DNA from 4 places in the Streptomyces brevispora genome. Region 3 is predicted to be linked to each of the others. Evidence: riboswitches for the same ligand, from Rfam matches in the RefSeq annotation. Region 3 holds a riboswitch; each other region holds the start of a gene.

Evidence for each region. Region 3 has a riboswitch for cobalamin ahead of FHX80_RS03385 (cobalamin biosynthesis protein). Riboswitches for the same ligand answer to the same signal wherever they lie in the genome.
Region 1: linked by a shared signal. The riboswitch ahead of metE (5-methyltetrahydropteroyltriglutamate--homocysteine S-methyltransferase) and the one ahead of FHX80_RS03385 (cobalamin biosynthesis protein) in region 3 are both predicted to bind cobalamin.
Region 2: linked by a shared signal. The riboswitch ahead of FHX80_RS30945 (ABC transporter substrate-binding protein) and the one ahead of FHX80_RS03385 (cobalamin biosynthesis protein) in region 3 are both predicted to bind cobalamin.
Region 4: linked by a shared signal. The riboswitch ahead of FHX80_RS20400 (ribonucleoside-diphosphate reductase subunit alpha) and the one ahead of FHX80_RS03385 (cobalamin biosynthesis protein) in region 3 are both predicted to bind cobalamin.

What each region holds. Positions count from the first base shown of each region.
Region 1 is NZ_VIWW01000003.1:70,731-77,734, forward strand. It holds gene FHX80_RS33370 (TerD family protein) at 1-15, shown strand, start outside; gene FHX80_RS36265 (hypothetical protein) at 170-1,795, opposite strand; partial or broken gene FHX80_RS33385 (cobalt ABC transporter ATP-binding protein) at 1,863-2,030, shown strand; gene metE (5-methyltetrahydropteroyltriglutamate--homocysteine S-methyltransferase) at 2,141-4,459, opposite strand; cobalamin riboswitch at 4,623-4,838, opposite strand; gene FHX80_RS33395 (hypothetical protein) at 5,329-5,577, shown strand; gene FHX80_RS33400 (YciI family protein) at 5,763-6,176, shown strand; gene FHX80_RS33405 (YceI family protein) at 6,374-6,931, shown strand.
Region 2 is NZ_VIWW01000002.1:329,106-336,109, forward strand. It holds gene FHX80_RS30935 (acyl carrier protein) at 1-249, shown strand, start outside; gene FHX80_RS30940 (beta-ketoacyl-[acyl-carrier-protein] synthase family protein) at 246-1,469, shown strand; cobalamin riboswitch at 1,550-1,738, shown strand; gene FHX80_RS30945 (ABC transporter substrate-binding protein) at 1,775-2,842, shown strand; gene FHX80_RS30950 (FecCD family ABC transporter permease) at 2,839-3,930, shown strand; gene FHX80_RS30955 (ABC transporter ATP-binding protein) at 3,927-4,715, shown strand; gene FHX80_RS30960 (PRC and DUF2382 domain-containing protein) at 4,827-5,858, opposite strand; partial or broken gene FHX80_RS36155 (OPT family oligopeptide transporter) at 6,077-6,550, shown strand; partial or broken gene FHX80_RS30975 (alpha/beta hydrolase) at 6,976-7,004, shown strand, end outside.
Region 3 is NZ_VIWW01000001.1:710,110-717,113, forward strand. It holds gene FHX80_RS03365 (alpha/beta hydrolase) at 1-719, opposite strand, end outside; gene FHX80_RS03370 (class II aldolase/adducin family protein) at 861-1,538, opposite strand; gene FHX80_RS03375 (inorganic phosphate transporter) at 1,774-3,042, shown strand; gene FHX80_RS03380 (hypothetical protein) at 3,068-3,301, shown strand; cobalamin riboswitch at 3,476-3,609, shown strand; gene FHX80_RS03385 (cobalamin biosynthesis protein) at 3,754-4,767, shown strand; gene FHX80_RS03390 (cobyric acid synthase) at 4,764-6,305, shown strand; gene cobN (cobaltochelatase subunit CobN) at 6,326-7,004, shown strand, end outside.
Region 4 is NZ_VIWW01000001.1:4,359,287-4,366,290, forward strand. It holds gene def (peptide deformylase) at 1-514, shown strand, start outside; gene FHX80_RS20380 (D-Ala-D-Ala carboxypeptidase family metallohydrolase) at 682-1,413, shown strand; gene FHX80_RS20385 (glycoside hydrolase family 20 zincin-like fold domain-containing protein) at 1,466-1,969, opposite strand; partial or broken gene FHX80_RS35810 (AraC family transcriptional regulator) at 2,155-2,346, opposite strand; gene FHX80_RS20395 (ribonucleotide-diphosphate reductase subunit beta) at 2,471-3,487, opposite strand; gene FHX80_RS20400 (ribonucleoside-diphosphate reductase subunit alpha) at 3,487-5,967, opposite strand; adenosylcobalamin-variant (AdoCbl-variant) riboswitch at 6,122-6,220, opposite strand; gene FHX80_RS20405 (GNAT family N-acetyltransferase) at 6,299-6,811, opposite strand; gene mctP (monocarboxylate uptake permease MctP) at 6,923-7,004, opposite strand, start outside.

The sequences.
Region 1 (7,004 bases), on a different contig from region 3:
GTGAACATCGGCTGACTCCGAGCGCCGGGACGGCCACGGAGCCTTGAGGCGGGCCGGCATCTGCGCTGGTTGTGCTCATGCCTGGCGTGTTGGCCGTGGCCGCCGCGCTCTTCCCGCATGGGCCGGGACGCGGAGGTTTGGGTTGCCGATCTCATGGACGCCCGATTCCTCAGGTGCTCAGCGGCTTTCGGGGCCCGCGGCCAGGACGCGGCGGGCGCCGCGTACCACCGCCTCGTCGATCATGCGGCCGGAGTCGTCCACGGCCACGCCCGAGTTGGCCTTCTCGAACCGTTCGATCAGTGCGCGGGCCCGCTCCAGCTCGGCAGCGCCCGGGGTGAACACGTCGTTGACGACCGGGATTTGCGTGGGGTGGATGCAGCTCCGGCGGCCGCCGAAGCCCAGGCGTTTGAGCGCGGCGGTGGACCGGTGCAGGGCGTCGAGGTCGCGGAAGTCCGTGCTCACCGGGCCCAGCGGCTGGGCCAGTCGGGCGGCCGCGCAGGCCCGCACGAGTTGGGTTCTGGGCCACAGCAACTCCCGCTGATCCGGGCCCGGTTCGATCCCCGTGTCGGCGCACAGGTCGGCTTCGCCTCACGAACTCGAAGTGGGCGTAGTCGTAGCGCTCGCCCTCGGGGGTCATGAGGAAGGAGCTCTGGTCGGCCGAGCGGCCGTGCAGGCCATGACTGCCGTAGAACATGAACACCTTGAACGAGGTGACCCCGTGCTCGCCGACCAGCGCCGGGATCTCGGCGATGTGGCCCTTGGACATGGGGGCGAGGTGGTAGGCGTAGTCCACGTGGGCGCGGCCCTCGGTCAGCTCCAGCACCCCGGGGAAGAAGTCGGCGTACGCGCCGCCCTTGTCGAGGTCGTACTGCCCGGTGCGCATGTAGCTCAGGGCGGACGTGACGCCGCCCTGGGCGCAGGCCCGGCTCTCGCTCTCGGCGTCCTGGTCGAGCGGGTTGTAGATGCCCCAGTGCTGGTGGGCGTCGACGACGCCGGGGAAGGCCAGCTTCCCCTCGCCGTCGACCACCCGGGCCGCGCCGGTGGCGTCGATGCCGGGGGCGACCGCGGCGATCTTCCCGTCGAGGACGGCGATGTCCGCTGCCTGCGGTTCGTCCTGTTCGTCGGTGACGACACGGACGTTCTTCACCACGAGGTCGTACTCAGCCATGATGGCCTCCTCCACAGTCTTCAGCTCGGCCAAGGGGCGGAGCAGATCTTGGATACGGTCGAGTGCGCCGAGGTTCAGGCCCCGGTCCATCACGAGGTCGATGTCGGTACCGGACAGCCGGCCGACGGCGTTGTCGCGGAACGGCAGGGCGAGTTCGGCGTCCGACAGGGGGCGGTCGGGGCCGCCGCGGTTGCTGAGCACCTCCTGCCGCCAGACGCGGCCGTCGATGTCGTGGGCGGTGAGCACCGCGGGGAACTGCTCGGGGAAGATGCCGGTGGCCGTGTCGTCGGCGACGACCTCGACCTTGGCCATGAGCTCCCGCCGGGCCGGGTCCCGGGCGAGTTCGTCGGTGAAGTCGTCGAGCCCGAGGCCGAGTCCGCGCCCCCCGCCGAGAAGCCCGGCGGCGACCATGTAGGGGCCGGAGAACTGGGCCTGATAGCCCGTCTCGGGGGCACGTTTGCGCTCGATCGGCTGGCCGATCGTGCGGATCACCGGGGCCGGCACGCCGAGTACCAGCCGCTCCACGCGCGCCGGGTCCAGACCCTGTTCGCGCAGCGCCATGGCGGCGTCGGCGGCCGTGTGGGTGAAGTGGTTGGCCGGGTACGGCTTGAAGAAGATACCGGGCACGGCCCACTCGGTGCCGAGCCCGTCGGTGATGGCCGCCGGGTCGTAGATGCCGTGCAGGAATGCCGTGGAACTCGCCTACGCCGCAGAGCAGTTGGCGATCTTACCCACGGTCAGGCGTAAGCGCGTCGAGGAGACCCTCGACCTGCTGGGTCTCGCCGACCTCCGCCACCGTGCCCTGCACGAACTGTCCGGGGGCCGGCAGCAGCGCGTGGCCATCGGCTCGGTCCAGTCCGCGGTCCGATTCACACCCTCCGTACCGGCGGCTTCCGACCGGCAGTGAAGGCCGGACGGGCGGTGGCGCGCTGCGCGCCCCGCCCGTCCGGTCACTTTACGGTCACTTCTCGGTCAGGAGGTGGGTAGTTCGCCGCGGACGGTTCGGGCCGCGGTGACCAGGTTCTCCAGAGACGCCTTGGTCTCGGGCCAGCCGCGGGTCTTCAGACCGCAGTCGGGGTTGACCCACAGCCGTTCGGCCGGAATGGCCTTAAGCCCCGTGCGGAGCAGAGCGGCGATCTCGTCGGTATCGGGTACGCGCGGGGAGTGGATGTCGTACACACCGGGGCCCGCTTCGCGCGGGTAGCCGTGTGCGGCGAGTTCGCGCGCGACCTGCATGTGGGAGCGGGCGGCTTCCAGGCTGATGACGTCAGCGTCCAGGTCGTCGATGGCCTGGACGATGTCGCCGAACTCGGCGTAGCACATGTGGGTGTGGATCTGGGTGTCCGCACGCACTCCGCTGGTGGTGAGCCGGAACGACTCGGTGGCCCAGTCCAGGTACGCGGCGTGGTCCGCCGCGCGCAGGGGCAGGGTCTCGCGCAGCGCGGGTTCGTCGACCTGGATGACCGATGTGCCGGCGGCCTCCAGGTCGTCCACCTCGTCCCGCAGAGCGAGGGCGACCTGCCGGGCGGTGTCGCCGAGCGGCTGGTCATCACGGACGAAGGACCAGGCCAGCATGGTGACGGGCCCGGTCAGCATGCCCTTGACCGGGCGACCGGTGAGCGACTGGGCGTACGAGGTCCAGCGCACCGTCATCGCTTCGGGGCGGGAGATGTCGCCGGCCAGCACCGGCGGACGGACGTAGCGGGTGCCGTAGGACTGGACCCAGCCGTGCCGGGTGGCGAGGTAGCCGGTGAGCTGCTCCGCGAAGTACTGCACCATGTCGTTGCGCTCGGGCTCACCGTGCACCAGGACGTCGATGCCGGTCTTCTCCTGGAAGGAGATGACCTCGCCGATCTCGTCCCTGATCCGCTCTTCGTAGCCGGCCGTGTCGATCCGGCCCGTGCGCAGGTCGGCGCGGGCCGTGCGCAGTTCGGCGGTCTGCGGGAACGAACCGATGGTGGTCGTCGGCAGCAACGGCAGCCCGAGGTGGGCGCGTTGGGCTGCGGCACGCTCGGTGTACGGCCGGGAGCGACGGCCGTCGGCGTCGGTGACGGCCGCGGTCCTGGCCCGTACGGAGGGGTCGCGGGTGATCGGGGAGTTCCTGCGGGAGGCGAGGACTGCGCGGTTCGCGGCGATCTCGGCGGCGACGGCGCCGGTGCCCAGGGCCAGCCCCTTGGCCAGCGTGACGACCTCGGCGGTCTTCTGCTCGGCGAAGGCCAGCCAGCGCAGGATCTGGGGGTCGATGTCCCTCTCGGGCGCCGTGTCGAGGGGGACGTGCAGCAGCGAGCAGGACGCGGCTACGTCGACGGTGTCCGCGAGGCCCAGGAGGGTCGCGAGGGTGGCCAGCGACTTCTCGTAGTCGTTGATCCAGATGTTGCGGCCGTTGACGACGCCCGCGACGAGCCGTTTGCCGGGCAGCCCGCCCGCGGTGGCGAGGTTTTCGAGGTTCGCGGCGGCCGCGCCGGTGAAGTCCAGTGCCAGACCCTCCACCGGGGCCTTGGCCAGGACGGGCAGGGCATCGCCGAACCGGTCGAAGTAGGAGGCGACGAGCAGCTTGGGCCGGTCGGTGAGGCCGCCGAGTTCACGGTAGGTCCGGGCCGCCGCGTTCAGCTCGGCCGCGGAACGGTCCTGGACCAACGCGGGCTCGTCGAGCTGCACCCACTCCGCGCCTGCGGCACGCAGATCGGCGAGCACCTTTCCGTAGACCGGCAGCAGCCGGTCCAGCAGGGTGAGCGGTTCGAAGTCGGCCGGCACTCCGGGGGCGGGCTTGGCCAGCAGGAGATAGGTCACGGGGCCGACGAGAACTGGCCGGGAGGTGTGCCCGAGCGCGAGGGCTTCCTTCAGCTCGGTGACCTGCTTGGCGGAATCGGCGGTGAATACGGTGTCCGGACCGAGTTCGGGGACGAGGTAGTGGTAGTTGGTGTCGAACCACTTGGTCATCTCCAGCGGCGCCACGTCCTGGGTGCCGCGGGCCATCGCGAAGTAGCCGTCGAGTGCGTCGGCATCGACAGCCGCGCGGTGGCGTCGGGGGACCGCGCCGACCATGACGCTGGTGTCCAGGACGTGGTCGTAGTACGAGAAGTCGCCGGTGGGCACCTCGTGAACCCCGGCGTCCGCCAGCCGCCTCCAACTGGACCGGCGCAGACCTGCCGCCGTTTCCCGGAGGGAGTCGGCGGTGACGCGTCCCTTCCAGTATCCCTCGATGGCCTTCTTCAGTTCCCGGTTCGGGCCCTGGCGGGGGTAGCCGTACACGGTGGCTCGTGCTGCCGCGGCTGCGGGCTTCGCTGTCACGGAAATCTCCTTCGCGAGATGACTCCTGAACATCCCGGGGACGGGACACGGACGCGAAGGGATGACGAACCGGACGGATCTCACGCACGCCATCGGCGCGGTCTTCCGTCTGGTATGTACGCCGACCCGCCCACGAGGTCACCGGGATATCCGCACACGAGGGGTCGTGTGCGGGCAACGGGCAGGTCTTCGGACTCGCGGGCAGGTCCGCCGAGGCGGACACCTACTGGCCGTCGCTTCCCAGATCCAACCGGATCCAGTGCGTATGACGGCGGTCGTTCCCACTCACCGCTGCGGGGCAGTCCCGGAATTCCACCGGGTTCCCTCTTACGACGCGTCTGTCTGGCGGACAGGGCGAACCAGCTGCACGGGCCAGGTTAGACGGTTGCCCACCGCCCGGGCACCGCTGTTCACATTCCGGAACGTGAAATGAGAATCGGGGACAGGCCGCCGCAAGCGCCTCATCCCTCGCGGGCCGACCGCGAGACGCGTCCGTCGACTCCGCATCCGGTGAGGCGGAGCAGTACCGTCGGTCGGGGCCGCGCCGACAACGAGCAGTGTTCCCGGACAGCGGATCACGTGGCGCCGGCCTGGGTACTCGGACAGACCCCTGGACCGGGGTGGGGCAACCCCACCGTGACCGCGGCCCGGAGGGCCTCGGGGAGGTGGCGGCACCGGGCCGCACATCGTTCGCGCCGAGCTACGTCCGTCGGCGCCGGCTCCGAGGCCGTCCAGGTCGTTCTCGGTGAGCGTGCTCCGCGCTCCTGTGGGACGAATGTATTGCCCCACCTGTGTACTGCCCCACCTGGAACAGGTTCACCCGAACACCTGCATCGGGCACACCCCCTGCGGGAGGAAGCGAGAACACCGTGAACGACCTTCACCCGGAAGACGCCGCGGACAGCGGGGCCCCGATTCCGAGGGACCTGCCCGATCAGCAGGCCACCGCCGACGAGGACCCCTGGGACGTGGTCGGCGGCTCGATGCAGTCGGCCGCCGACGAGCAGCCGGACCCGGAGATTCCCGACACGGACGAGGCCGGCACCGGCCGACGGGGTGCTCCGCACTCAGGCCATCACCATCCTGAGCACCCCGTGCCGGACGAACCGGCCGGCTGACCCCGCGCGACGCGGAAGTGGTGGAACCCGGACACGATCAGGATCTACGATCGCCTGCGCGCCCAGGCCAAGGGGACGTGCGGGCCGCTGCCCCTGCTCGACCGGAACCGGCGACCGCGTCGGTGTCCCCTGCGCCGCTGCTCGTTCGTTGTGAGGGTGAGAGCCCGCTGACTCCAGAGGCGGCGATGCAGTACGCCCTGCTGATCTACACCGAGCCCGGCCACGAGGAGACGCTGTCGGAGGTGGAACGTGAGGCGGCGTACGCCGAGTACCTGGCGCTGGCCGACGACCCGAGGTGTGTCGGCGCAGGGCAGTTGCAGTCCGCTGAGACGGCGACGAGCGTGCGTGTGGCCGGTGGCCGGACGCTGATGACCGACGGCCCGTTCGCGGACACCAAGGAAGTGCTCGGCGGCTTCTGTCTGATCGAGGCGGCCGACCTCGACGAAGCGATCGAGATGGCGTCGCGTGTTCCGGCTACCTCTGCCTCCACTCGACCCGCGGCGAGTTCTTGCGGCGTCTCGGCCGGGACGCCGAGGCCCGGGGCGCCTACCGCAGGGCGCTCGAACTGGCCACCTCGACCCCCGAGCGGCGGTTCCTGACCAGGCGGCTCGAAGATTTCCGACCCGGACTGTCCCCTGGGCGGGTGCGCGTTCGTCGCCTTGGCAGGAGGGTCATACAGGCGGTCGTGCCCGGGGCGGCCCGTGACGGTCGCGTCGCAGGGCCCGTCCATGGGCCGGCCACCGAGGTGTCCCCGCCCGCACCGCCCGGCAGCGGCATCACCACCATGGAGGAAGTCATGAGTTCCGCCCCCGCGACCGCCACGATCCCCGGCTATGTGGCCGGCACCTGGAAGGCGGACCCGGCGCACTCCGTACTCGCCTTCACCCTCCGGCAGTTCAGGGTCAGCACGGTGCGTGAACGGTTCACCGGCTTTGACGTCACGATCGTCACGAGCGAGGACCCCCGGGGCTCGTCGGTCGCCGCGATGATCGACGTCACGTCCCTCGACACCGGCAATGAGCGGCGTGACAGCCACCTGCGCTCCGCCGACCACTTCGACGTCGGCGAACACCCGACGATGAGCTACCGCTCCACGGGCATCCGCCGGACCGGCGACGGCTGGGTCGTCGACGGTGAGCTGACGTTCCGCGGAGTCACCCGGCAGGTGCCGCTGGCCGTCGAGCCGAACGGGTTCGGCCCCGGCCCCTCTGGCGGTCGGCGGGCCGACTTCTCCGCAACCGCGCAGATCAACCGGCGTGACTTCGGCATCCGCTTCCCGATGGACGGCGTCGGCGGCGTGATCGGGGAGAAGGTGTCGATCAGCCTCGGAATCGAGGCCGTCGCGCAGAAGTGACCTGCCCCCGGACACGACGCCGTACGCCGGCCGTCACGTCCCCGCCGCGACCAGCGGCAACCACCCGAACGTT
Region 2 (7,004 bases), on a different contig from region 3:
CACCCCACGATCACCGAGGTACTCAGCCGTACCTTCAGGGTGCCCGTGGCCGAGATTCTCCCGGAATCCACGATGGAGAGCCTGGACATGGACTCCCTGGCAGTCGCCGAGTTCGCCGTCGTCATGAGGGAGGCCGTCGGCGTCGAGCTGGACCCGGGCACACTGCACCGGGACACCAGCCTCGCCGGGCTCACGGAGTTCCTCCGGGCGTCGGCCGGCAGCGAGGCGCCGGTGGGCACCGCCCGATGAAGATGCCGGCCATCGCCGTCACCGGCCTGGGAATGATCACCCCGGTCGGCAACGACACCGAGTCCACCTGGGACGGGGTGTGCGCCGGGGTCAGCCCGGCCCGCACCGTCCCCGCGCTCGCAGGGTGCGCGATCGACTTCGCCTGCACCGTCGACGGTATCGACCTGGACGCCTCGATCGGCCGCCGTACGGCCTTCCGCATGGGCAGGTACACCAAATTCGCCGTACTCGCCGCGCGGGAGGCGGTGGCCGACGCGGGACTCGACCCGGGCGGCTGGGACGGCGGCCGGGTCGCGGTCGTCGTCGGCACCAGCAGCGGCGGCTCCGCCGGTCTCACCGATCAGGCACTGGTGCTGGAACGGCGCGGGCCCGAGGCGACCTCGCCGTCCGGGATCCTGCTCACCATCCCGAACATGCCCGCGGCCGAGATCGCGATCGAGATGGGAGCGACGGGCCCCAGCCTGGCACCCTGCACCGCCTGTTCGTCCGGGATCACCGCACTGTCCGTGGCCCGGGACCTGCTCGTCACCGGGCAGTGCGATCTGGCGATCGCGGGAGCCACCGAATCGACCCTCTTCCCGATCGCCATGACCGGATTCGCCAGATCCGGCGCGGCCGCCCGCGCGGACCGGGACCTGTCCCGGCTCAGCCGGCCCTTCGCGGCCGACCGGGCGGGGCTCGTCATGGGAGAGGGCGCCGCCGTCATGGTGCTGGAACGCGCGGCCGACGCCGAGGCCCGGGGTGCCGAGCCGCGCGCGCTGCTCGCGGGCACCGGCGCCACCACCGACGCCCACCACCCCACCAGCCCGCACCCCGACGGCCGACTCGCCCAGGCCGCCGTCGAGGCCGCGCTGCGCGCCGCGGGCTGGCAGGCCGCGGACGTCGAGCACATCAACGCGCACGGCACGGCCACACCGCGCAACGACGCGGCCGAAGCCGCCCTCATCGGCCGGGTCTTCCCGCACCGGCCGCCCGTCACCGCGCCCAAGGGGGTGCTGGGTCACTGCATGGGCGCGGCCGGAGCGATCGAGGCGGGGCTGACGATCCTCACACTCCAGCGCGGAATCATCCCGCCGGTCGCCAACCTGGACGCGCCCGCGCCCGGGTTCGACATCGAGTGCGTCACCAAGCAGCCCCTGGTGCTGCCCGTCCGGCGTGCCGTCAGCCACTCCTTCGGATTCGGCGGACACAACGCCGTGGTCGCGCTTCTGCGTCCGTAGCGACCGGGCCGGTGGTGGTACGGGCCGAGGCCGGGCCCGATTCCACCGGCCGCACCGCCGCTGAGCTGCGCAGAGGCTCGTGGTAGCGTGCCTGGGCCAGTCGAACTCCATGGTGGAGTCAGGGAATCCGGTGCGAATCCGGAACTGACGCGCAGCGGTGAGGGGGACGGGCGGGGCACACGGCCACTGGGAGACCCACAGGGTTCCCGGGAAGGCGTCCCGACCGTACGAACCCGAGTCCGAAGACCTGCTGGCACCCGCGGTCCGGCACCGGGCCGCGGAACTCCGTACAGCGGGCCCCGCGCATGGGCCCAGAGACGCCGAGGTACTTCGTGCCGCCCATAGCCGGCCACGCCCGCTCCGCCGCCCTGCTCACAGCCGGAATCGTTCTGCTGACCGCCTGCGGCGGTGCCAAGGACAGTTCCGCGGCCAGGTCCACGGGGGCCGACGGCTATCCCGTGACCCTGGAGAACTGCGGACGCACCGTCACCGTGGACGCCGCTCCGCGCCGTGCCGTCCCGGTCGACCAGGGGTCCACCGAGATTCTGCTCTCGCTCGGCCTCGCCGACCGGCTGGCGGCCACGGCCACCTGGACCGACCCGGTGATGAAGGGCCTGGAGAAGGCCAACGCCGGCGTCCCGAGGATCTCCGAGAACCGTCCCTCGTCCGAGAAGGTCCTCGACCAGGAGCCCGACTTCGTCAGCGCGTCCTTCGAGTCGACGCTCGCCAAGGGCGGCGTGGCCCCCCGCGAGCAGTTCGAGGAACTGGGCGTCCCCACCTACGTCTCGCCCGCCGACTGCACCGCCAAGGACAACAGCAAGGACGGCGACGGGGTCCGCACCGGAGCGCTGACCATGGACAGTGTCTACGCCGAAGTACGCGACCTGGCCAAGGTGTTCGGTGTTCCGGAGCGGGGCGAGAAGCTCGTGGCGGACCTGCGTGCCCGGGTGCGGAAGGCGACCGGCGGCATCGACGCCTCCGGCGCCACCTTGATGTACTGGTTCGCCAACTCCGAGTCCCCTTATCTGGCGGGCTGTTGCGGAGCGCCCGGTGTCATCACCCGTGAGCTCGGTGCGAAGAACGTCTTCGACGACACCCATGAGGAATGGCCGCAGATCAACTGGGAGACCGTCGCCGACCGCAACCCGGATGTACTGGTCATCGGCGACCTGACCCGCAAGTCGGAGACCGCCGAGAGCGCGGTGCGGAAGATCGCGTTCCTGGAGTCCAACCCCGCCACGAAGAACATGGACGCCGTACGGCACAAGCGCTATGTGCTGCTCAGCGGCCAGGCCATGAACCCGTCGATCCGTACGGTCGAGGGTGTGGAGCGCGTGGCGGCCGGGCTGCGTACGTTCGGGCTCGCGGGGTGACGGACACCGGACAGGCCGCGGAGGTGGGCGAGCGCACGCTCCCCGCGGCCGGTGAGCCCGGGCGTCCGGGCATCCGGGGTGTCCGCAGCGGATTCCTGTGGGCCGGCGGGCTCCTGCTGCTCGTCCTGTCCGTCGCGGTGGCCGTCACCATCGGTCCGGCCCGGATCTCCGTCGGCGACGTCCGGTCCACGGTCGCCTCCCACCTCGGGCTCGGGGAGTCGCCGCTCAGCCCGATCCGGGACGGCATCATCTGGAACCTGCGCATGCCCAGGACCCTGCTCGCCGCCGTCTGCGGCGCCGGGCTGGCGGTCTGCGGCACCGTCATGCAGTCGCTCCTGCGCAACCCGCTCGCCGACCCGTTCGTCCTCGGCGTCTCCTCCGGGGCGTCGACCGGCGCGGTCGTGGTCGTCGTCCTCGGGGTCGGCGGGGGAGCGGTGTCCCTGTCGGCCGGCGCGTTCATCGGGGCGCTGTGCTCCTTCGCGCTGGTCCTGCTGCTCAGCCACACCCTCGGCGGCAGCACCGACCGGGTGGTCCTGTCCGGGGTCGCGGCCATGCAGCTCTTCTCCGCACTCACCTCCTTCGTCGTGATGACCGCCGCCGACGCCGAGCAGACCCGCGGGGTGCTGTTCTGGCTGCTGGGCTCGCTCGGCGGCGTCGGCTGGACCGATGTGTGGATCTGCTCCGCCGTGCTCGCCGTGACGCTGACGATCTGCCTCGGCCATGCCCGTACGCTCGACGCCTTCGCCTTCGGCCAGGACGCCGCCGCAACCCTCGGTGTCCACGTCGGGCGCACCCGGATCGTGCTGCTCTGCACGACCGCGCTGCTGACCGCCGCACTCGTCAGCTCGGCCGGCGCCATCGGCTTCGTCGGCCTGGTGCTGCCGCACGCGGCCCGTGCGCTCACCGGTTCCGGACATCGCAGACTGCTGCCTGTCACCGCGCTGGCCGGGGCCGTGTTCCTGGTGTGGGTCGACACCCTCGCGCGAACCGTCCTCGATCCGCAGGAGGTTCCGGTGGGCGTCGTCACCGCCCTGATCGGGGTGCCCGCCTTCGTCCTCGTCCTCTACCGCACCCGGCGGTCCGCATGACCCCGCCCGCCCGCGACGGGCTGCGGGCCGACCGGGTCAGCCGGGAGGCGGGCGGCCGCCTCATTCTGGACGGGGTGTCGCTGACTCCGCCGCCCGGTGCCACCGTCGGGCTGATCGGCCCGAACGGCTCGGGCAAGTCGACCCTGCTGCGGATACTGGCCGGAGTCCTCGCCCCACACGCCGGCACGGTCACCCTCGACGACGACCCGCTGGCCGCTATCGGCCGCCGCACGGTGGCCCAGCGGGTCGCGGTGGTCGACCAGCACTCCCTCACCCAGGTCGAGCTGAGTGTCGTGGACGTCGTACGTCTCGGCCGCATCCCGCACCGCCGTGCCTGGTCGGCGCCGACGGCCGCGGACGAGGCCGCGGTACGCGAGGCCCTGGAGCGGACCGGTCTCACCGGCCGCCGGGAGCAGTCCTGGCACACCCTCTCCGGCGGGGAGCGCCAGCGCGTCCAGATCGCCCGCGCGCTGGCCCAGCAGCCGCGCGAACTGCTGCTGGACGAACCGACGAACCACCTGGACGTCCAGCACCAGCTGGAACTGCTGTCCCTGGTCACCTCGCTGCCGCTGACGGCTGTCATCGCCCTGCACGACCTCAATCTGGCCGCGATGTTCTGCGAGCGGATCGTGGTGATGAACGGGGGCCGGGTGGTCGCGGGAGGGTCCCCGGCCGAGGTGATCACCCAGGAGCTCATCGCGGATGTCTACCGGGTCAGGGCCGTCGTGACACCGGACGGCCCCGAGGGACGGCCCTCGGTGCGCTTCCGTCCCGGGCGGCCCTGAACACATCCGGCACAAGGCGGGCCCGGAGGGACACGAGAGGGCGGACCCCCGTACTGCGGGTCCGCCCCTCGCTCCTGTCCGGTACGGCTGGTCCGGCGCGGTGCGCGGGGGTCAGCGGCGCCGTCCCTGACCGAACTCGCCGCCTATGTCCTTGCCGTCCTTGGTGATGCCGTCCGCGTAGTCGATCTGCTCCTTGCGCAGTTCCGCGGAGACTTCCTTCTGCTCGGTCACCTTCTTGGTTTCCATCCGTACCCGCTCGACCGGCACGGTCTCCTTCCGCATCGTGGCGCGTTCGGCGTGCAGAGTGACCTCCACATCCTGCTCGTGGATGCCCGAGCGGGCCGTCTTGTCGCCGGGCCGCAGCGGCTCGCGCACCACGCGAACCTCTTCGTGCGTCACGGGCACGGTCCTGGTGACGTTCTCGGTCACGACGTACTTGTGCAGGCGGGCCTTGCCGCTCTCGTACTCCTCGGTGCCGATGCGCAGTTGTTCCTCGGAGCGGATGAGTTCCTCCTTGCCGCCCAGGTCGGCGGAGGACCGTTCGGCGCCCGCTCCGGCTCCGACCAGCGGACGCGCCGTACCGGAGGTCTCGGTGTCCCGGTGCCTGCCCATGCCGGTGCCGGAGGCCGCACCGGCGGTGCCGGTCGCCGGCTTGCGGTCTGCGGTGGTGTTGCGTGCGGCGCCTGCCGCGCCCATGGCCCCGGCTCCGGCGGCCGCGCCCGCTCCGGCCGCGCCCATGCTGCCGGTCCCGGACGTGGTCGGTGCACCGGTGCCGGTTGTGCCCGCGGCCCCGGAACGGTCGCCGAGATTGGCGCCGGTGTTCCTGGTCAGGCCGTAGTGCCGGTAGAGCTCCTCCTCCTCGGAGACGGAGAGATGTGCGTCCGCGTCCACCCGGGGGGCTTCCTTGACGCGGTCCTTCGGATGGGAGATGTGCAGGTCGGAGCCCACGCGACGGGCTCCGGCGAGAGGCACGAAACTCTCCTTCATACCGAACAGGCCGGTCTTCACCGTGATCCAGTCCGGTCGGCCGGTGTTGTCGTCGACATACACCCGCCCCACGTTGCCGATCTTCTCGCCCGCGGTGTCGTACACCGTCAGGCCGTCGAGCTCTCCGGAATCCGTGAAACCGTCAGCGGCTCCCATGACCGGTTCCTCCTAGCCCGGGCGCGTCCTGTGGGTGGGTCCATCAGGGGAGGCGCGTCCGGATTCCATCGCGCCTCACCCGGATGGACGCTGCAACTTCCCGGCCGGTGGGGCCAGGTGCCCCATGCGCGACATGTGGGCGCAGGCCCCGTGCGATGCCGCTGCGGGTTCCGTGACCCGGTTAGACCAATCGAGTGAATGGCCGGGCAGGTACGGGGCCGCACGTCTTCGGGCGCACGGACCTGGTCTGGCCGATGCCGGCCGGCGCGTTCATCGGGCTCGTCGTGGACGCCTGGGTGCTCTACCGCGCCTTCGGCTCCCGGCTGCTGCCCGCCGACGCCGCCTGGCCGCCCGGCACCGCGGCAGCCGAGACCATCAAGGCCGGCCACCGGGGAGGACGCCGGGCCCTGATCCTCGCGGGCGCCACCGCGGTCGGCCTCGCCGGAACGCTCATCAGCCTGCCGCTCTCCGCCGCCGGGGTCGCCTTCCTGGGCAACGTCTGGGCGCTGATGATGTTCGGCATCGGACTGATGCCGCGCCAGTACGGCCCGGACCCGTTCCACACCGACCTGGGAGCCGGGTACATCCCGCACGGCGTCATGGTCGGCGCCGGGATCGTGGCACTCGGCCAGGCCGTGCGTCTGCTGCTCGGCCGTCGCGAGCGCAAACGAGCCACGGTCGCGGAGGAGGCCCGGAGATCAACCTGCGCGGCAAGCCGGCCGAGAAGCCCGGTGAGACGGTCATGCTCTCCGGCCAGATCTCCTGGAACCCCCTGGAGGAGACCCAGGACGGCGTGCTCGTCTTCGACGGCGCCCTGTGGCCGCCGGACGAGATCGGTCTGCTGCGCACCCCGGTCCGCTGCACCGTCGAGGCGTCGTCACCAAGATCGAGGGCGGCGCCGACGCGGGCACCTTCCGCCGCTGGATGGAGTCCTTCGACGACCCGGACATGTTCCGCGTCGCGCACTGGTCGCTCGGCTTCAACCCGGGCGTCCTCGCCCCGACCGGTCGCATCGTCGAGGACGAGCGTGTCTTCGGCTGCGTCGAACTCGGCATCGGCACCAAGGGCGCCTGGATCGGTGGCGAACCGTGGGGCGCCGCCGCGCCCACCGACGGCAGCCACCGACTGGTCCGCGCACCGCGTCCG
Region 3 (7,004 bases):
ATGGAGGCGCCGGTGGACCAGCCGTGCAGCACGACCTTCTCGGCGCCGTAGCGCACGGCGAAGCGGATGGCCGCGTCCAGATCGCGCCATTCGGACTCGCCGAGGTGGCTGAGGCCGTCCGGGGAGCGCGGGGCTCCGGCGTCGCCGCGGTAGGCGAGGTCGAGCACCGGCAGCTGCTGTTCGTTCAGGAAGCCCAGCAGGTTCAGGGGGTGTTCCCGGGTGGTGCCGATGCCGTGCGCGGTGATGACCCAGGTGGCGCGGTGGCCGGGCACGAACCAGGCGGGCAGGGCGCCGAGTTCGCCGGTGATCTCGACCTCGCGGTGTTCGAGGCCGAGGGCCGTGGTGGGGTCACCGCTGTGCAGCTCGGGCGCGATGCGGACCTTGGCCCCGGGGCGCAGGGTGCCGCGGTTGACGCGTTCCAGCCGGCGCACGACGGTGTCGGCGGCTGTGTGGGCCTGGTCGATCACCGGGCCGACGACGGCATGGACGCCGTCACCGACCAGCCCGTAGGTGCCGGGCCGCAGCGCGGCGAAGGACCGGGTCAGTGTGACCTGTCCCGCCGCCGTCGCATGCACGGTGAGTCTGCGGTCGGCGGGAAAGGGACGTCCGGACGGCGCCCGGAGGGCGACGTCGCTTGCGTACCGGCCGGCCGCGACCGCTGCCGCACCGGCGCCGAGGATGGAGGTGACGGCTGCTGCCGTCGCGGTAACCGGGCGCACGGCTTCAGTGTCGTGGGCACGCCCGCACTCGGCCAGCGGGCGGGGGCCGTCCGGTGGCCTCCCGTGGCCGACCCGTCCCGCAGGCCCCTCCCCGTTCCGGCGCCCCGCCCGAAGGGGTACGGGAAGGGCCCGCGGGGAGACTCAGCCCGGCTGCCCGTACCCCTTGAGCGCTTCCTGGACGTCGCTCAGCTGGTCCGGAGTGAGCAGGGCCGGGGAACGGCCGGGTACGGCGCTCGCGGCGAGCCAGAGGCGGCACAGCCATTCGAGCTGGGCGGTGCGGTCGTACGCCTCGTCGAGGGTGGCTCCGTAGGTGACGGTTCCGTGGTTGCCGAGCAGGCAGCCGGTGCGGTCCCGCAGGGCCGCCACCATGTTCCCGGCCAGTTCGTCGGTGCCGTACCGGGCATAGGCGGCGACGCGGACGGGACCGCCCAGCAGCGCGGCCGCGTAGTGGATCGGCGGCACCTCGGAGACCAGCGTGGAGACGGCCGTGGCGTGCACCGCGTGGGTGTGCACGACGGCGGCGGCCCCGGTGTTCCGGTAGACCGCGAGATGGAGCGGCAGTTCACTGGTCGGGGCCAGCTCGCCGAGGACCCGGTTGCCGTGCAGGTCGACACCGACCGCGTCCTCGGGGCGGAGCCGGTCGTACGGCACACCGCTCGGGGTGACCAGCACCATTCCGCCGACCCGTGCCGAGACATTGCCCGAGGTCCCGACGACCAGACCGTCGGCCGCCGTCCTGCGGGCGGTCGCGACGACCGCCTCCCACGCCTGTTCGATGTCCCGGGTCTGTCCGACCGGGCCCCGCCGCTGTTCGCTCATACGAAGATCCTTTCCACCGATGAGCGGCTCATGTTTTCACCGCCTCGGAGAGTCGGCCGGACCTCGAAATCGGGGCCCACACCGGCCTGCGCCCCTCCCCCGCTGTCGGATCACGGTCAAATGGAGCGACGACACTCCGACGAGAGTCACCACAACGCCCTGTTCAGTTCATCTTCCGTTCACTCAAGTTGCCTACGGTCCACGTGCCACTGACGTCGAACGATTGCCTGGGTAAATGGAACACATCACGCTGCTGCTCGCGATTGTGATCGTGACAGCTCTAGTGTTCGATTTCACGAACGGTTTCCACGACACCGCCAACGCGATGGCCACGACCATCTCGACCGGCGCACTCAAACCCAAGACAGCGGTGGCGATGTCCGCCGTTCTCAACCTCGTCGGCGCGTTCCTGTCGGTGGAGGTCGCCAAGACGATCTCCGGCGGGATCATCAATGAGAACGGCCTCAGAACCGAGGTCATCTTCGCGGCGCTCGTCGGCGCCATCCTGTGGAATCTGCTGACCTGGCTGGTCGGGCTCCCGTCCAGCTCGTCGCACGCCCTCTTCGGCGGTCTGATCGGCGCCGCGGTGATGTCCGCGGGCTGGTCGTCGGTCGACGGCGGCACCGTCGTCACCAAGGTGCTGCTCCCCGCGGTCGCCGCCCCGGTCGTCGCCGGTCTGGCCGCACTGCTGGCCACCAAGCTGACGTACCGGATCGGCGGGAACATCCGTAACGGCGCCCAGGAGAAGGCGACCGCCAAGGGCTACCGCGCCGGACAGATCGCCTCCGCCGGGCTGGTCTCCCTCGCCCACGGCACCAACGACGCGCAGAAGACCATGGGCATCATCACCCTGGCCCTGGTCACCGGCGGGGTGCTCTCCCCCGGTTCGAACCCGCCGGTCTGGGTCATCGTCAGCGCCGGTGTGGCCATCGCGCTCGGCACCTACCTGGGCGGCTGGCGCATCATCCGCACCATGGGCAGCGGCCTCACCGACCTCAAGCCGCCGCAGGGCTTCGCCGCCCAGACCAGTGCGGCCACGGTCATCCTGGCCTCCTCCCACCTCGGCTTCTCCCTCTCCACCACCCAGTCCTGCTCCGGAGCGGTGATGGGCGCTGGCCTCGGCCGCCGGGGCGGTGTGGTCCGCTGGTCCACCGCCACCCGGATGTTCGTCGCCTGGGGTCTGACCCTGCCGGCCGCCGGTCTGGTCGGTGCCGGGGCGGAGCTCCTCACCAAGCAGGGCACCTGGGGCGTCGTGCTCGTCGCCGCGCTGCTGGTCTCGGGCTCCGGAGCGATCTGGGTCCTGTCGCGCCGCAAGCCCGTGGGCAAGGACGATGTCGCACCCGACGGCACCCCGGTCACCGGGGACGCCGAACCCGCGGGCGTCGTGACCACCGCCATCGCGGCCGTCAGCCCGCCGCCCACCGCGGCCCAGCAGGACCTCAAGACCACCATCCCGGCCCCCGCCGGACCCGTTGCCGACCCGGCACGACCCGCCACGGTATGAGAGCGTCCGGGAAGGACACATCCCCATGAACATCGACTGGGCAGCACTCGGCACCGTCTTCGGTGTCTCGCTCGTCGCCACCGTCGCCCTGGTGACTCTCTTCACCCTGGGCATCGTCGGCCTCTCCAGGCAGCCGGAACCGGCCGCGCAGGGCGGCCGGGGCGGCGGGTCGCTGATGCTGGCCCGCGCCGGCGCGTACGTCTGCTTCGGACTGTGCGCGGCAGCGGTGGCCTACGGCATCTATCTGATCGTCGCCTGACAGCCTCCGGGCCCCCACGGGCTCCCGTCGCACTCCAGCCGCATCGGGCCGGACGCACCTCGTGTGCGTCCGGCCCGATGTGCGTCTCAGCACACTGCACCTTCGCAGGTCAACGGCGGGTTGACTGACGTTCGCGGAGCGTGGTGGACTGCCGGAGCCATTACGGCGACAGCAGAGGAAGCCGGTGCGAATCCGGCGCGGTCCCGCCACTGTCACCGGGGAGCAGTCCCCCACCACCGGAACGTCACGGTCCACGCCAAGTGGACTGGAAGACCGGGGGAACTGCGGATCCGGGAGCCAGGAGACTCTCGTCGCCGGTCACGTCGAACCAGGGCGCGGACCCTGAGTGAGGACATATCGCCATGCCCGGCTGCCGTGCGTCCGTTCCTGTGTCGCCCCTTCCACCAGTTGACCGTACGAAGGTCCTTCGAGGCGCAACGGCCGGCTGAACCGTGCGTGCCGATCGCGTCTTCGCGTACGGCGCCACGGCCGGGCTGATCGGCGATCTGCTGCTCGGTGACCCCCGCCGGGGACATCCGGTCGCCGCCTTCGGGCGGGCCGCGGCAGGCGTCGAACGCCGTCTGTGGCGTGACCACCGCGGGTGGGGCGCACTGCACACCCTGGTCTGCGCCGGAGGCGCCGCCGGGGGTGCCGCGCTGGCCGCCCGAGCGCTGCGCCACCACCCCGCCGCGTCCGTGGCCCTGACCGCCGCCGCCACCTGGTCCGTCGTCGGCGGTACGTCGCTGGGGCGCGAGGCCCGGTCCATCGGCGACGCCCTGGCCGCGGGGGACCTCGGCCTGGCCCGTGAACGGCTGCCGCGTCTGTGCGGCCGCGACCCGCAGTCCCTGGACGGACCGCAGATCGCCCGCGCCGTGGTGGAGTCCGTCGCCGAGAACACCTCGGACGCCGTGGTCGGCGCCCTGGTGTGGGGTGCGCTGGGCGGGGTCCCCGGACTCGTCGGCTTCCGGGCCGCCAACACCCTCGATGCCATGGTCGGCCACAAGTCGCCCCGCTACCGGCGCTACGGCTGGGCCTCGGCCCGCCTCGACGACCTCGCGGGCTGGCCCGGCGCCCGGCTGACGGCCCTGCTCGCCGTCGCCGCCGGGGGACGGCCCCGGGGCGCGCTGCGGGCCTGGCGGGCGGACGCCGCCAAGCACCCGAGCCCCAACGCGGGCCCCGTGGAGGCCTCCTTCGCGGGCGCCCTCGGCGTACGGCTCGGCGGCACCCTCGCCTACGGCGGCCGGGTCGAGCACCGCCCCGTGCTCAACGGGGAGACCGGCCGGGCGGTGGGGACCGAGGACATCGAACGTGCCGTACGGCTGTCGCGCCGGGTCGGCGCGCTGGCCCTCGGCGTGAGCGTGGCGGCCCGTCTGGGCACGGGCGCGGCCGCACGCCGGATCACCTCGACGCGCGGCACGGGGTCGCCTGCCCCGGGTACGCGCACCTCAGGACGGAGACCGACATGAGCGGCGGACTGCTGGTCGCCGGGACCACCTCGGACGCGGGCAAGAGCGTCGTCACGGCGGGCATCTGCCGCTGGCTGGTGCGCCGGGGCGTGAAGGTCGCGCCGTTCAAGGCGCAGAACATGTCGCTGAACTCCTTCGTCACCCGGGAGGGCGCCGAGATCGGCCGCGCCCAGGCCATGCAGGCCCAGGCCGCCCGGGTGGAGCCGACCGCGCTGATGAACCCGGTGCTGCTCAAGCCCGGCAGCGACCGCTCCAGCCAGGTCGTCCTGATGGGGCGCGCGGTCGGCGAGATGAGCGCCCGCGGCTACCACGGCGGCAGGCAGGAACAGCTTCTGTCCACCGTCGTGGACTGCCTGGAGCAGCTCCGGGGCACGTATGACGCCGTGATCTGCGAGGGTGCGGGCAGTCCGGCCGAGATCAATCTGCGGCGCACGGACATCGTGAACATGGGCATCGCACGGGCGGCACGCTTCCCGGTGGTGATCGTCGGGGACATCGACCGCGGCGGCGTCTTCGCCTCGTTCTTCGGTACGACGGCCCTGCTCGCCGCCGAGGACCAGGCGCTGATCGCCGGCTATCTGGTCAACAAGTTCCGCGGCGACGTGTCACTGCTCGAACCCGGCCTGGACATGCTGCGCGATCTCACCGGACGGCCGACGTACGGGGTGCTGCCGTTCACCCACGGCCTCGGCATCGACGAGGAGGACGGGCTGCGGGTCTCGCTGCGCGGCACCGTACGGGAGTCGGCCGTCGCCCCGCCGCACGGCGAGGACGTCCTGCGCGTCGCCGTGTGCGCGGTTCCCCTGATGTCGAACTTCACCGACGTCGACGCGCTGGCCGCCGAGCCGGGCGTCATCGTGCGGTTCGTGGACCGGGCCGAGGAACTGACCGACGCCGACCTCGTCGTCGTGCCCGGCACCCGCGGCACCGTGAAGGCGCTGGCCTGGCTGCGCGAGCGCGGGCTCGCCGACGCGCTGCTGCGGCGTGCCGCCGAGAGGCGCCCGGTCCTCGGCATCTGCGGCGGCTACCAGCTCCTCGGCGAACACATCGAGGACGAGGTGGAGTCGCGCGCCGGGCACGTCGACGCACTCGGGCTGCTGCCCGTACGCATCCGGTTCGACCGAGAGAAGACCCTCGCCCGGCCGGTCGGCGAGGCGCTCGGCGCCCCCGTCGAGGGGTACGAGATCCACCACGGCGTCGCCGACGTGCGGGGCGGCGAGCCCTTCCTCACCGACGGGCGGGGCCGGCGCCTCGACGGCTGCCGGTCCGGCGCCGTGTGGGGCACGCACTGGCACGGCTCGCTGGAGAGCGACGCGTTCCGCCGCCGCTTCCTGACCGAGATCGCACGGGCCGCCGGCCGCCGCTTCGTGCCCGCCCCCGACACCTGTTTCGCCGAGCTGCGCGAGGAACAGCTCGACCGCCTCGGCGACCTCATCGAAGAACACGCGGACACCGATGCGCTGTGGCGACTCATCGAGTCGGGCGCACCGGCAGGACTTCCCTTCATCGCCCCCGGAGCACCTGGAGCACGCGCATGACCGCCCCGCTGAACGCCCCGCTGAGCACGGTGCTGTTGTTGTCGACCGCCGACACGGACCTCCTCGCCGCCCGTGCCTCGGGCGCGCCCTTCCGGATCGGCAACCCCACCCGTATCGATGTCCGCGAGGAACTCCCCGCACTGATCGAGGGGTCCTCCGTCGCCGTGGTCCGGCTGCTGGGCGGCAAGCGCGCCTGGGAGGACGGGCTCGCGGCGCTGAAGGCGTCCGGCATCCCGACCGTGCTGCTCGGCGGTGAGACCGTCCCGGACGCGGAGCTGATGGCCGAGTCGTCCGCACCGGCCGGCGTGGTCGCCGAGGCGCTGCGCTATCTGGTGGAGGGCGGCCCCGGCAACCTGGTGGAGCTGGCCCGCTTCCTGTCCGACACCGTCCTGCTGACCGGGCACGGTTTCGCCGAACCGCAGAAGATGCCCGAGTGGGGGGTGCACGGCGACCGGGAGTTCACCGAGGGCCGCCCGACCGTCGGGGTGCTCTTCTACCGGGCGCACCACCTCTCCGGCAACACCTCGTTCGTGGACGTGCTGTGCGATGCCGTCGAGGCGCGCGGCGCCAACGCCCTCGCCGTGTACTGCGGTTCACTGCGCGGTGCGGACGCCGGTCTGTACGAGCTGCTCGGCCGGACCGACGCCCTGGTCGCCACGGTCCTCGCGGCCGGCGGCACCCGTGCGTCGGACGCCTCGG
Region 4 (7,004 bases), 3.6 Mb from region 3:
CGTGGGCAACCCCGTCCTGCACAAGGAGTGCAAGGACGTCACCGCCTTCGACGACAAGCTGGCCACGCTGATCGACGACATGTTCGCCAGCCAGCGGACGGCGGAGGGCGTGGGCCTGGCCGCCAACCAGATCGGGGTCGACCTCAAGGTCTTCGTCTACGACTGCCCGGACGACGACGGGGTGCGGCACACGGGCGTCATCTGCAACCCGGTGCTCGACGAGCTGCCGCCCGAGCGGCGCGTCCTGGACGACGCCAACGAGGGCTGCCTCTCGGTCCCGACGGCGTACGCCTCGCTGGCCCGCCCGGACTACGCGGTGGTGCGCGGACAGGACGCGAAGGGCAACCCCGTCAAGGTGCGGGGCGACGGCTACTTCGCCCGCTGCCTCCAGCACGAGACGGACCACCTGTACGGCCACCTGTACATCGACCGGCTCTCGAAGCGCGACCGCAAGGACGCGCTCCGGCAGATGGAGGAGAACACCCCGCGCTACGAGATCGTGCCGAACGACTGAGACCGACCTGAGCGCGCAGCTGCGCGGGGGCCCCCTTCCGGTACGCCGGGGCAGGGCCCCCGCGGCGTCTCCCGTTCGTCAACCGCCTTGCTCCTGTGCATAGTTGACGCGCGTCGACTCGTCCGACAGTCTCTCTGTCCACACCTTCGTCGCAGTAGGGAGCCCCCATGCTCAAACGTTCCGCGAGACTCCTGCTCGGTCTTGTCATGACCATGGCTTTTGCTTGGGGCGGGGCCGTGGTCACCGCCGGCACCGCACAGGCCGACGGCTGCTACACCTGGACCCGCACCCTGTCCCCCGGCGCCACCGGAAACGATGTCGTCCAGCTCCAGATCCGAGTCGCCGGATACCCCGGATACAACTCCGTACTCGCCGTGGACGGCTCCTACGGACCGGCCACCACGGCAGCCGTCAAGCGCTTCCAGGCCGCCTACGGACTGGCCGCCGACGGCATAGCGGGCCCCTCCACCCAGGCCAAGATCTACTCCCTCCAGGACAGCGACTGCACGCCGATCCACTTCACCTACGCCGAGCACAACACCTGCAACAGCACCTGGGCGGGCGGTGCCGTCGCGGCGGGCACGGCGAAGGCCAACGCGCTGAGCACCATGTGGAAGCTGGAGGCGCTGCGGCACGCGCTCGGCGACCACCCCATCAGGATCAACAGCGGCTTCCGCTCCGCGGCCTGCAACAGCGCGGTCGGCGGCGCGGCAGGCAGTCGCCACATGTACGGCGACGCGGCCGACCTGGGCGGACTCCCGCTGTGCACCATCGCCCAGCAGGCCCGCAACCACGGGTTCAACGGGATCCTCGGCCCGGGCTACCCGGACCACGGCGACCACATCCACGTGAACCAGGGCCCGAGCCACTTCTGGTCGGCGCCGAACTGCGGTATCTGACATCCGGCACACGTGTGGGGCCCGCCGCACCGGCGAGCCCCACACGTGCGGGTCAGGCGGACTTCGCCGTCAGGGGCGTCCCGCCCGTCGTCTGCACCGCGGCGCCGTCCGCGGCCCGCTCGAACCAGGGGAGCGAGACGTTGATGTAACAGGCGCAGACCCCGACCCCGCGCTCCCGGTACGCGGGCACGTCGGTCGCCGAACCCCGCGCGGCGCGGCCGTCGTCGTCGTTCAGCAGCTGGAGCACGGTGCGCGAACCGTAGAACACGCCCGTGGAGGTCGCGGCGGTGACCGTGACCCGGTCGCCGACATCGAGGCGGTAGCCCTCCGCGCCCAACGACCCCTTCAGGGCCGGGTCCTGGCGCAGCACGATGTCCCCGGCCCGGGCGGCGGACAGGCCCCGCGACACCGAGGGGTGCCCGTTCAGCTCGGCCGCGAACCTCCGCGCGTCGGCGGCGGTGCGCTGCTCCCGCGCCCCGTCGAGCACGATCCTGGCCCGGTCGGTGAGGGTGAACTCCCCCTCGCCGGGCTGCCACTGCCGCAGCGAGGGCAGCACCTCGGGCGGATCCGTCCACGGCCGCGGCGCTCTGCCAGGGCAGCAGAGTGGCGGCGAGCGCGGCCACCACGGCCCCGATGGTCCTTCGTCTTGCTGTCCGGATGTCCATCCGTCAGACCCTGGCCCCCTCGCCGGGGTCCGGTCCATGGACAGGTGAGGGAAACGGTTGGACGAATGATCGGAGGTCAACTCCGCCTGGGGCGGGCGACTTCGGTCATTGCGGAGGGGCTGTGGAAGGCCCTCCGATACGCATGCGGCTTGATGCCCGAAGAACGTACGAGCCGGCGGCGCGGCGCGACGGCGTTCCCGAAGCCGGACCGTCCTGCGATCGTGTCCGTCGTTTCATCCGATGTCTCCAGGAGGTGCTGTGCCGCCAGCTCCGGGCGAAGGCGCGCGGGGCGGGGGCTGATGGTGAACCGCCGCGGACGGCGGACGCCGCGCGGCCGGTGAGGGCCGCACGGCGTCCGTACCTGAGGAGCTGGGCGAGGAAACCGGAGGGTTCTAGAAGTCGTCGTCGAAGCCGACCGTGCCCTCGACCGCCACCTGGTACGCCGACGGGCGGCGCTCGAAGAAGTTCGTCAGCTCCTGGACGCCCTGGAGCTCCATGAACGAGAACGGGTTCTGCGATCCGTACACCGCGGGGAAGCCCAGCCGGGCGAGACGCTGGTCGGCGACGCACTCCAGGTACTCGCGCATGGACTCGGTGTTCATGCCCGGCAGCCCCTCGCCGCACAGGTCGCGGCCGAACTGGAGCTCCGCCTCGACGGCCTCCTTGAGCATGTCGGTGACCTGCTCCTGGAGGGCGTCGTCGAAGAGCTCCGGCTCCTCCTTGCGGACGGTGTCCACGACCTCGAACGCGAAGCTCATGTGCATGGTCTCGTCACGGAAGACCCAGTTCGTCCCGGTGGCGAGGCCGTGCAGCAGGCCGCGCGAGCGGAACCAGTAGACGTACGCGAACGCGCCGTAGAAGAACAGCCCCTCGATGCACGCCGCGAAGCAGATCAGGTTCAGCAGGAAACGGCGGCGGTCGGCCTTCGTCTCCAGCCGGTCGATCTTCTCGACCGAATCCATCCACTTGAAGCAGAACTGCGCCTTCTCACGGATCGAGGGAATCTCCTCGACCGCGTCGAACGCGGCCGCCCGGTCGTCCGGATCGGGCAGATAGGTGTCGAGCAGCGTCAGATAGAACTGGACGTGCACGGCCTCCTCGAAGAGCTGCCGCGACAGGTACAGCCGCGCCTCGGGGGAGTTGATGTGCTTGTACAGCGTCAGCACGAGGTTGTTGGAGACGATCGAGTCACCGGTCGCGAAGAACGCCACCAGCCGGCCGATCATGTGCTGCTCGCCCGGCGACAGCTTGGCGAGGTCGGAGACGTCGGAGTGGAGGTCCACCTCCTCCACCGTCCAGGTGTTCTTGATCGCGTCCCGGTAGCGCTCGTAGAAGTCCGGGTAGCGCATGGGTCGCAGGGTCAGCTCGAAGCCCGGGTCCAGCAGGTTCTTGTTCTCGGATGTGCTCATTACTGGCAGGCCTCGCAGGACTCGGGGTTTTCGAGGGAGCAGGCGATCGCGTCCGCGTCGGGCGCGGCGGCCTGCTGTACGGGAATGGGGGCGGCGGCCTGGCCGGATGCCGCACGGGCGATCCGGGTCGCCGGGCGCGAGCGCAGGTAGTACGTCGTCTTCAGCCCCTGCTTCCAGGCGTACGCGTACATCGAGGAGAGCTTGCCGATCGTCGGCGTCTCCAGGAACAGGTTCAGCGACTGGCTCTGGTCGAGGAACGGCGTACGGGCCGCCGCCATGTCGATCAGTCCGCGCTGCGGGATCTCCCACGCCGTGCGGTACAGCGCCCGCACCTCCTCCGGGATCCAGGCGAAGCCCTGCACCGAGCCGCTGGCCTCGCGCAGCGCCTCACGGGTCCGCGCGTCCCACACGCCGAGCTTCTTCAGCTCGTCGACGAGGTAGGCGTTGACCTGGAGGAACTCACCGCTGAGCGTCTCGCGCTTGAAGAGGTTGGAGACCTGCGGCTCGATGCACTCGTACACGCCCGCGATCGAGGCGATCGTCGCCGTCGGCGCGATGGCGAGCAGCAGCGAGTTGCGCATGCCGGTCGTCGCGACCCGGGCGCGCAGGGCGTCCCAGCGCTCCGGCCAGTTCAGCTCGGTGTCGTAGTGGTCCGGGTGCAGCACACCGCGGGCGGCACGCGTCTCGGACCAGGCGGGCAGCGGGCCGGACCGCTCGGCCAGGTCGCAGGACGCCTCGTACGCGGCGAGCATGATCCGCTCGGAGATCTTCGTGGAGAGGGTGCGCGCCTCGGGGGAGTCGAACGGCAGCCGCAGCCGGAAGAAGACGTCCTGGAGACCCATCGCGCCCAGGCCCACCGGCCGCCAGCGGGCGTTGGACCGGCCGGCCTGCTCGGTCGGGTAGAAGTTGATGTCGACGACCCGGTCGAGGAAGGTCACGGCGGTACGGACGGTGGCGTCCAGACGCTCCCAGTCGATCGTGCCGTCGGCGACGAACGCGCCGAGGTTGACCGAACCCAGGTTGCAGACGGCCGTCTCGCCGTCGTCGGTGACCTCCAGGATCTCCGTGCACAGGTTCGAGGAGTGCACGACGCGGCCCGGCTCGGCGGTCTGGTTCGCGGTCCGGTTGGAGGCGTCCTTGAACGTCATCCAGCCCTGGCCGGTCTGCGCGAGCGTCCGCATCATCCGGCCGTACAGCTCACGGGCCGGCATCGTCTTGCGGGCCAGGCCCTTGGCCTCGGCCGCCCGGTACGCGGCGTCGAACGCGTCGCCCCACAGGTCGACCAGCTCGGGCACGTCGGCCGGGGAGAACAGCGACCAGGTGCCGTCCGCGTCGACCCGGCGCATGAACTCGTCCGGGATCCAGTGCGCCAGGTTGAGGTTGTGCGTGCGCCGCTGGTCCTCGCCCGTGTTGTCGCGCAGCTCCAGGAACTCCTCGATGTCCGCGTGCCACGTCTCCAGGTAGACGGCCGCGGCGCCTTTGCGGCGGCCGCCCTGGTTCACCGCGGCGACGGAGGCGTCGAGCGTCTTCAGGAACGGCACGATGCCGTTGGAGTGCCCGTTGGTGCCGCGGATCAGCGAACCGCGGGCGCGGACACGGGAGTACGAGAGGCCGATGCCGCCCGCGTGCTTGGAGAGCCGCGCCACCTGGTGGTAGCGGTCGTAGATCGAGTCCAGCTCGTCCAGCGGCGAGTCCAGCAGATAGCAGGAGGACATCTGCGGGTGCCGGGTGCCGGAGTTGAAGAGGGTGGGGGATGAGGGGAGGTAGTCCAGCCGGCTCATCAGCCGGTACAGCGCGGCGACCTCGTCCAGGGCGCGCTCGGAGTTGTCCTCGGCGAGCCCGGCGGCGACCCGCAGCATGAAGTGCTGCGGGGTCTCGACGACCTGGCGGGTGAGCGGGTGGCGCAGCAGATAGCGGCTGTACAGGGTGCGCAGACCGAAGTAGCCGAAGCGGTCGTCGGCGCCGTCGGCGAGGGCCTGCCCCACCAGAGCGTCGAGAGCGGCCGCGTGGAGCGTCACGAACTCGGCGGTGCGGTCCGCGATCAGGCCCTCGCGGTGACTGACGGCGACCGATGCGGAGAAGGACGTCGCGCCCTGCCCGGCGGCCTCGTCCGCGATGGAGCGGGTGAGGAGGCGGGCGGCGAGCCGGGAGTAGGCGGGGTCCTCGGAGATCAGGCCCGCGGCGGCCTCGGTGGCCAGCGAGCGCAGCTCGGCCTCGTCCGACCGGGCGTTGCGGCCGCGCAGCGCGGCGGCGGCGACGCGGCCGGGGTCGGTGTCGGGCAGATCCGCGGTGAGGTCGGTGAGGGTCCGCAGCAACGCGGTTCCCGGTCCGTCCTTCGCGGGTGTCGCGGACGGGTCGGCTCCGGACTCGACCGCCCCGGACTCGACTGCTCCGGACTCGACTGCTCCGGACTCGGCGGCTTCCGACTCGGCGGCTTCGGACTCGGCCGCTGAAACCGGATCGGCTGGCGCGATGGTCACGTGGTGCTCTCCCTCGCTCGGCTCTGGGCCGGCGGGGGAACGGGGGCAGCCGGGCGGAGCCGGACCCTGGGCAGGGCAGCACTCCGTGCGGCGTCCACCGGCCCATCCACGAGGCCCGGACGTCTGGGCATCCGGTTCGGTCGAGCCGGATGCGCTGTCGGCAGGTCCTCGGACTCACGGATGCGCAAAAGCACACCGAACACACCGTTGCGGGACAGTTCCGGATTCGCACCGGATTTCCCTGCGTCGACAGCGAGCACGAGCATACATGTGGGGGCAGCCGGATGCGGCAGCCCCCACATGTTGTGTTGCGCGACGCGTCAGTGCGACGTCATGACGCCGGCGGGAGGTCCAGGCGATATGTCAGCAACGACACCCCGTCGATGGGGTACCAGTCCCTCTCGGGGGTCCGTACGAAGCCGAGGCGCCCGTAGATCCTATGGGCTCCGTGCATGCTCGGCTGCGTCGACAGGACGATCCCCGTGACCCCCGAGGTGCCCTGTGCGCGGTCGATACAGGCCCGGACGAGCGCCTCGCCCGCCCCGGCCCCACGGGCCTCGCGGGAGACCGCGAGCATCCGGAACTCGGCCTCGTCCGCGGCCGCGATGTCGGCCCACCGGTTCCCCGGCGGGGCGTAGGTCACGCCGCCCAGGACCCGGCCCCGCGCATCCGCCGCGACGAGTACCTCGGCCTCGGCGGCCCGCCGGGCGACGTCCCGCAGCTGAACCAGGTACGGATCGTCGGCGCCGAAGTCCAGCAGCCCGTCCCCGAGATAGGCCTCGGCGGTGATCTCGCCGAGGGCGGTGTGCTCGGCGGGCTCGATCGGCCTGATGGTGATGTCCATACGCGGAAGTCTGCCGTATCCGCGGGCGCCGTCCGCAAGGGTTTTCCGCCCGGCGCGCGAACGGGCCGCCGCGCCCCTGTGCGTGGGGTGCGGCGGCCCGTGCCGCTGCCGTCAGTGCCCGCCCGGCGCCCCGGCCGTTACCGGCGGGAGCTCCTTCTTCACACCGGGGGCGGCCAGGTCGTCCGCGTCCGCG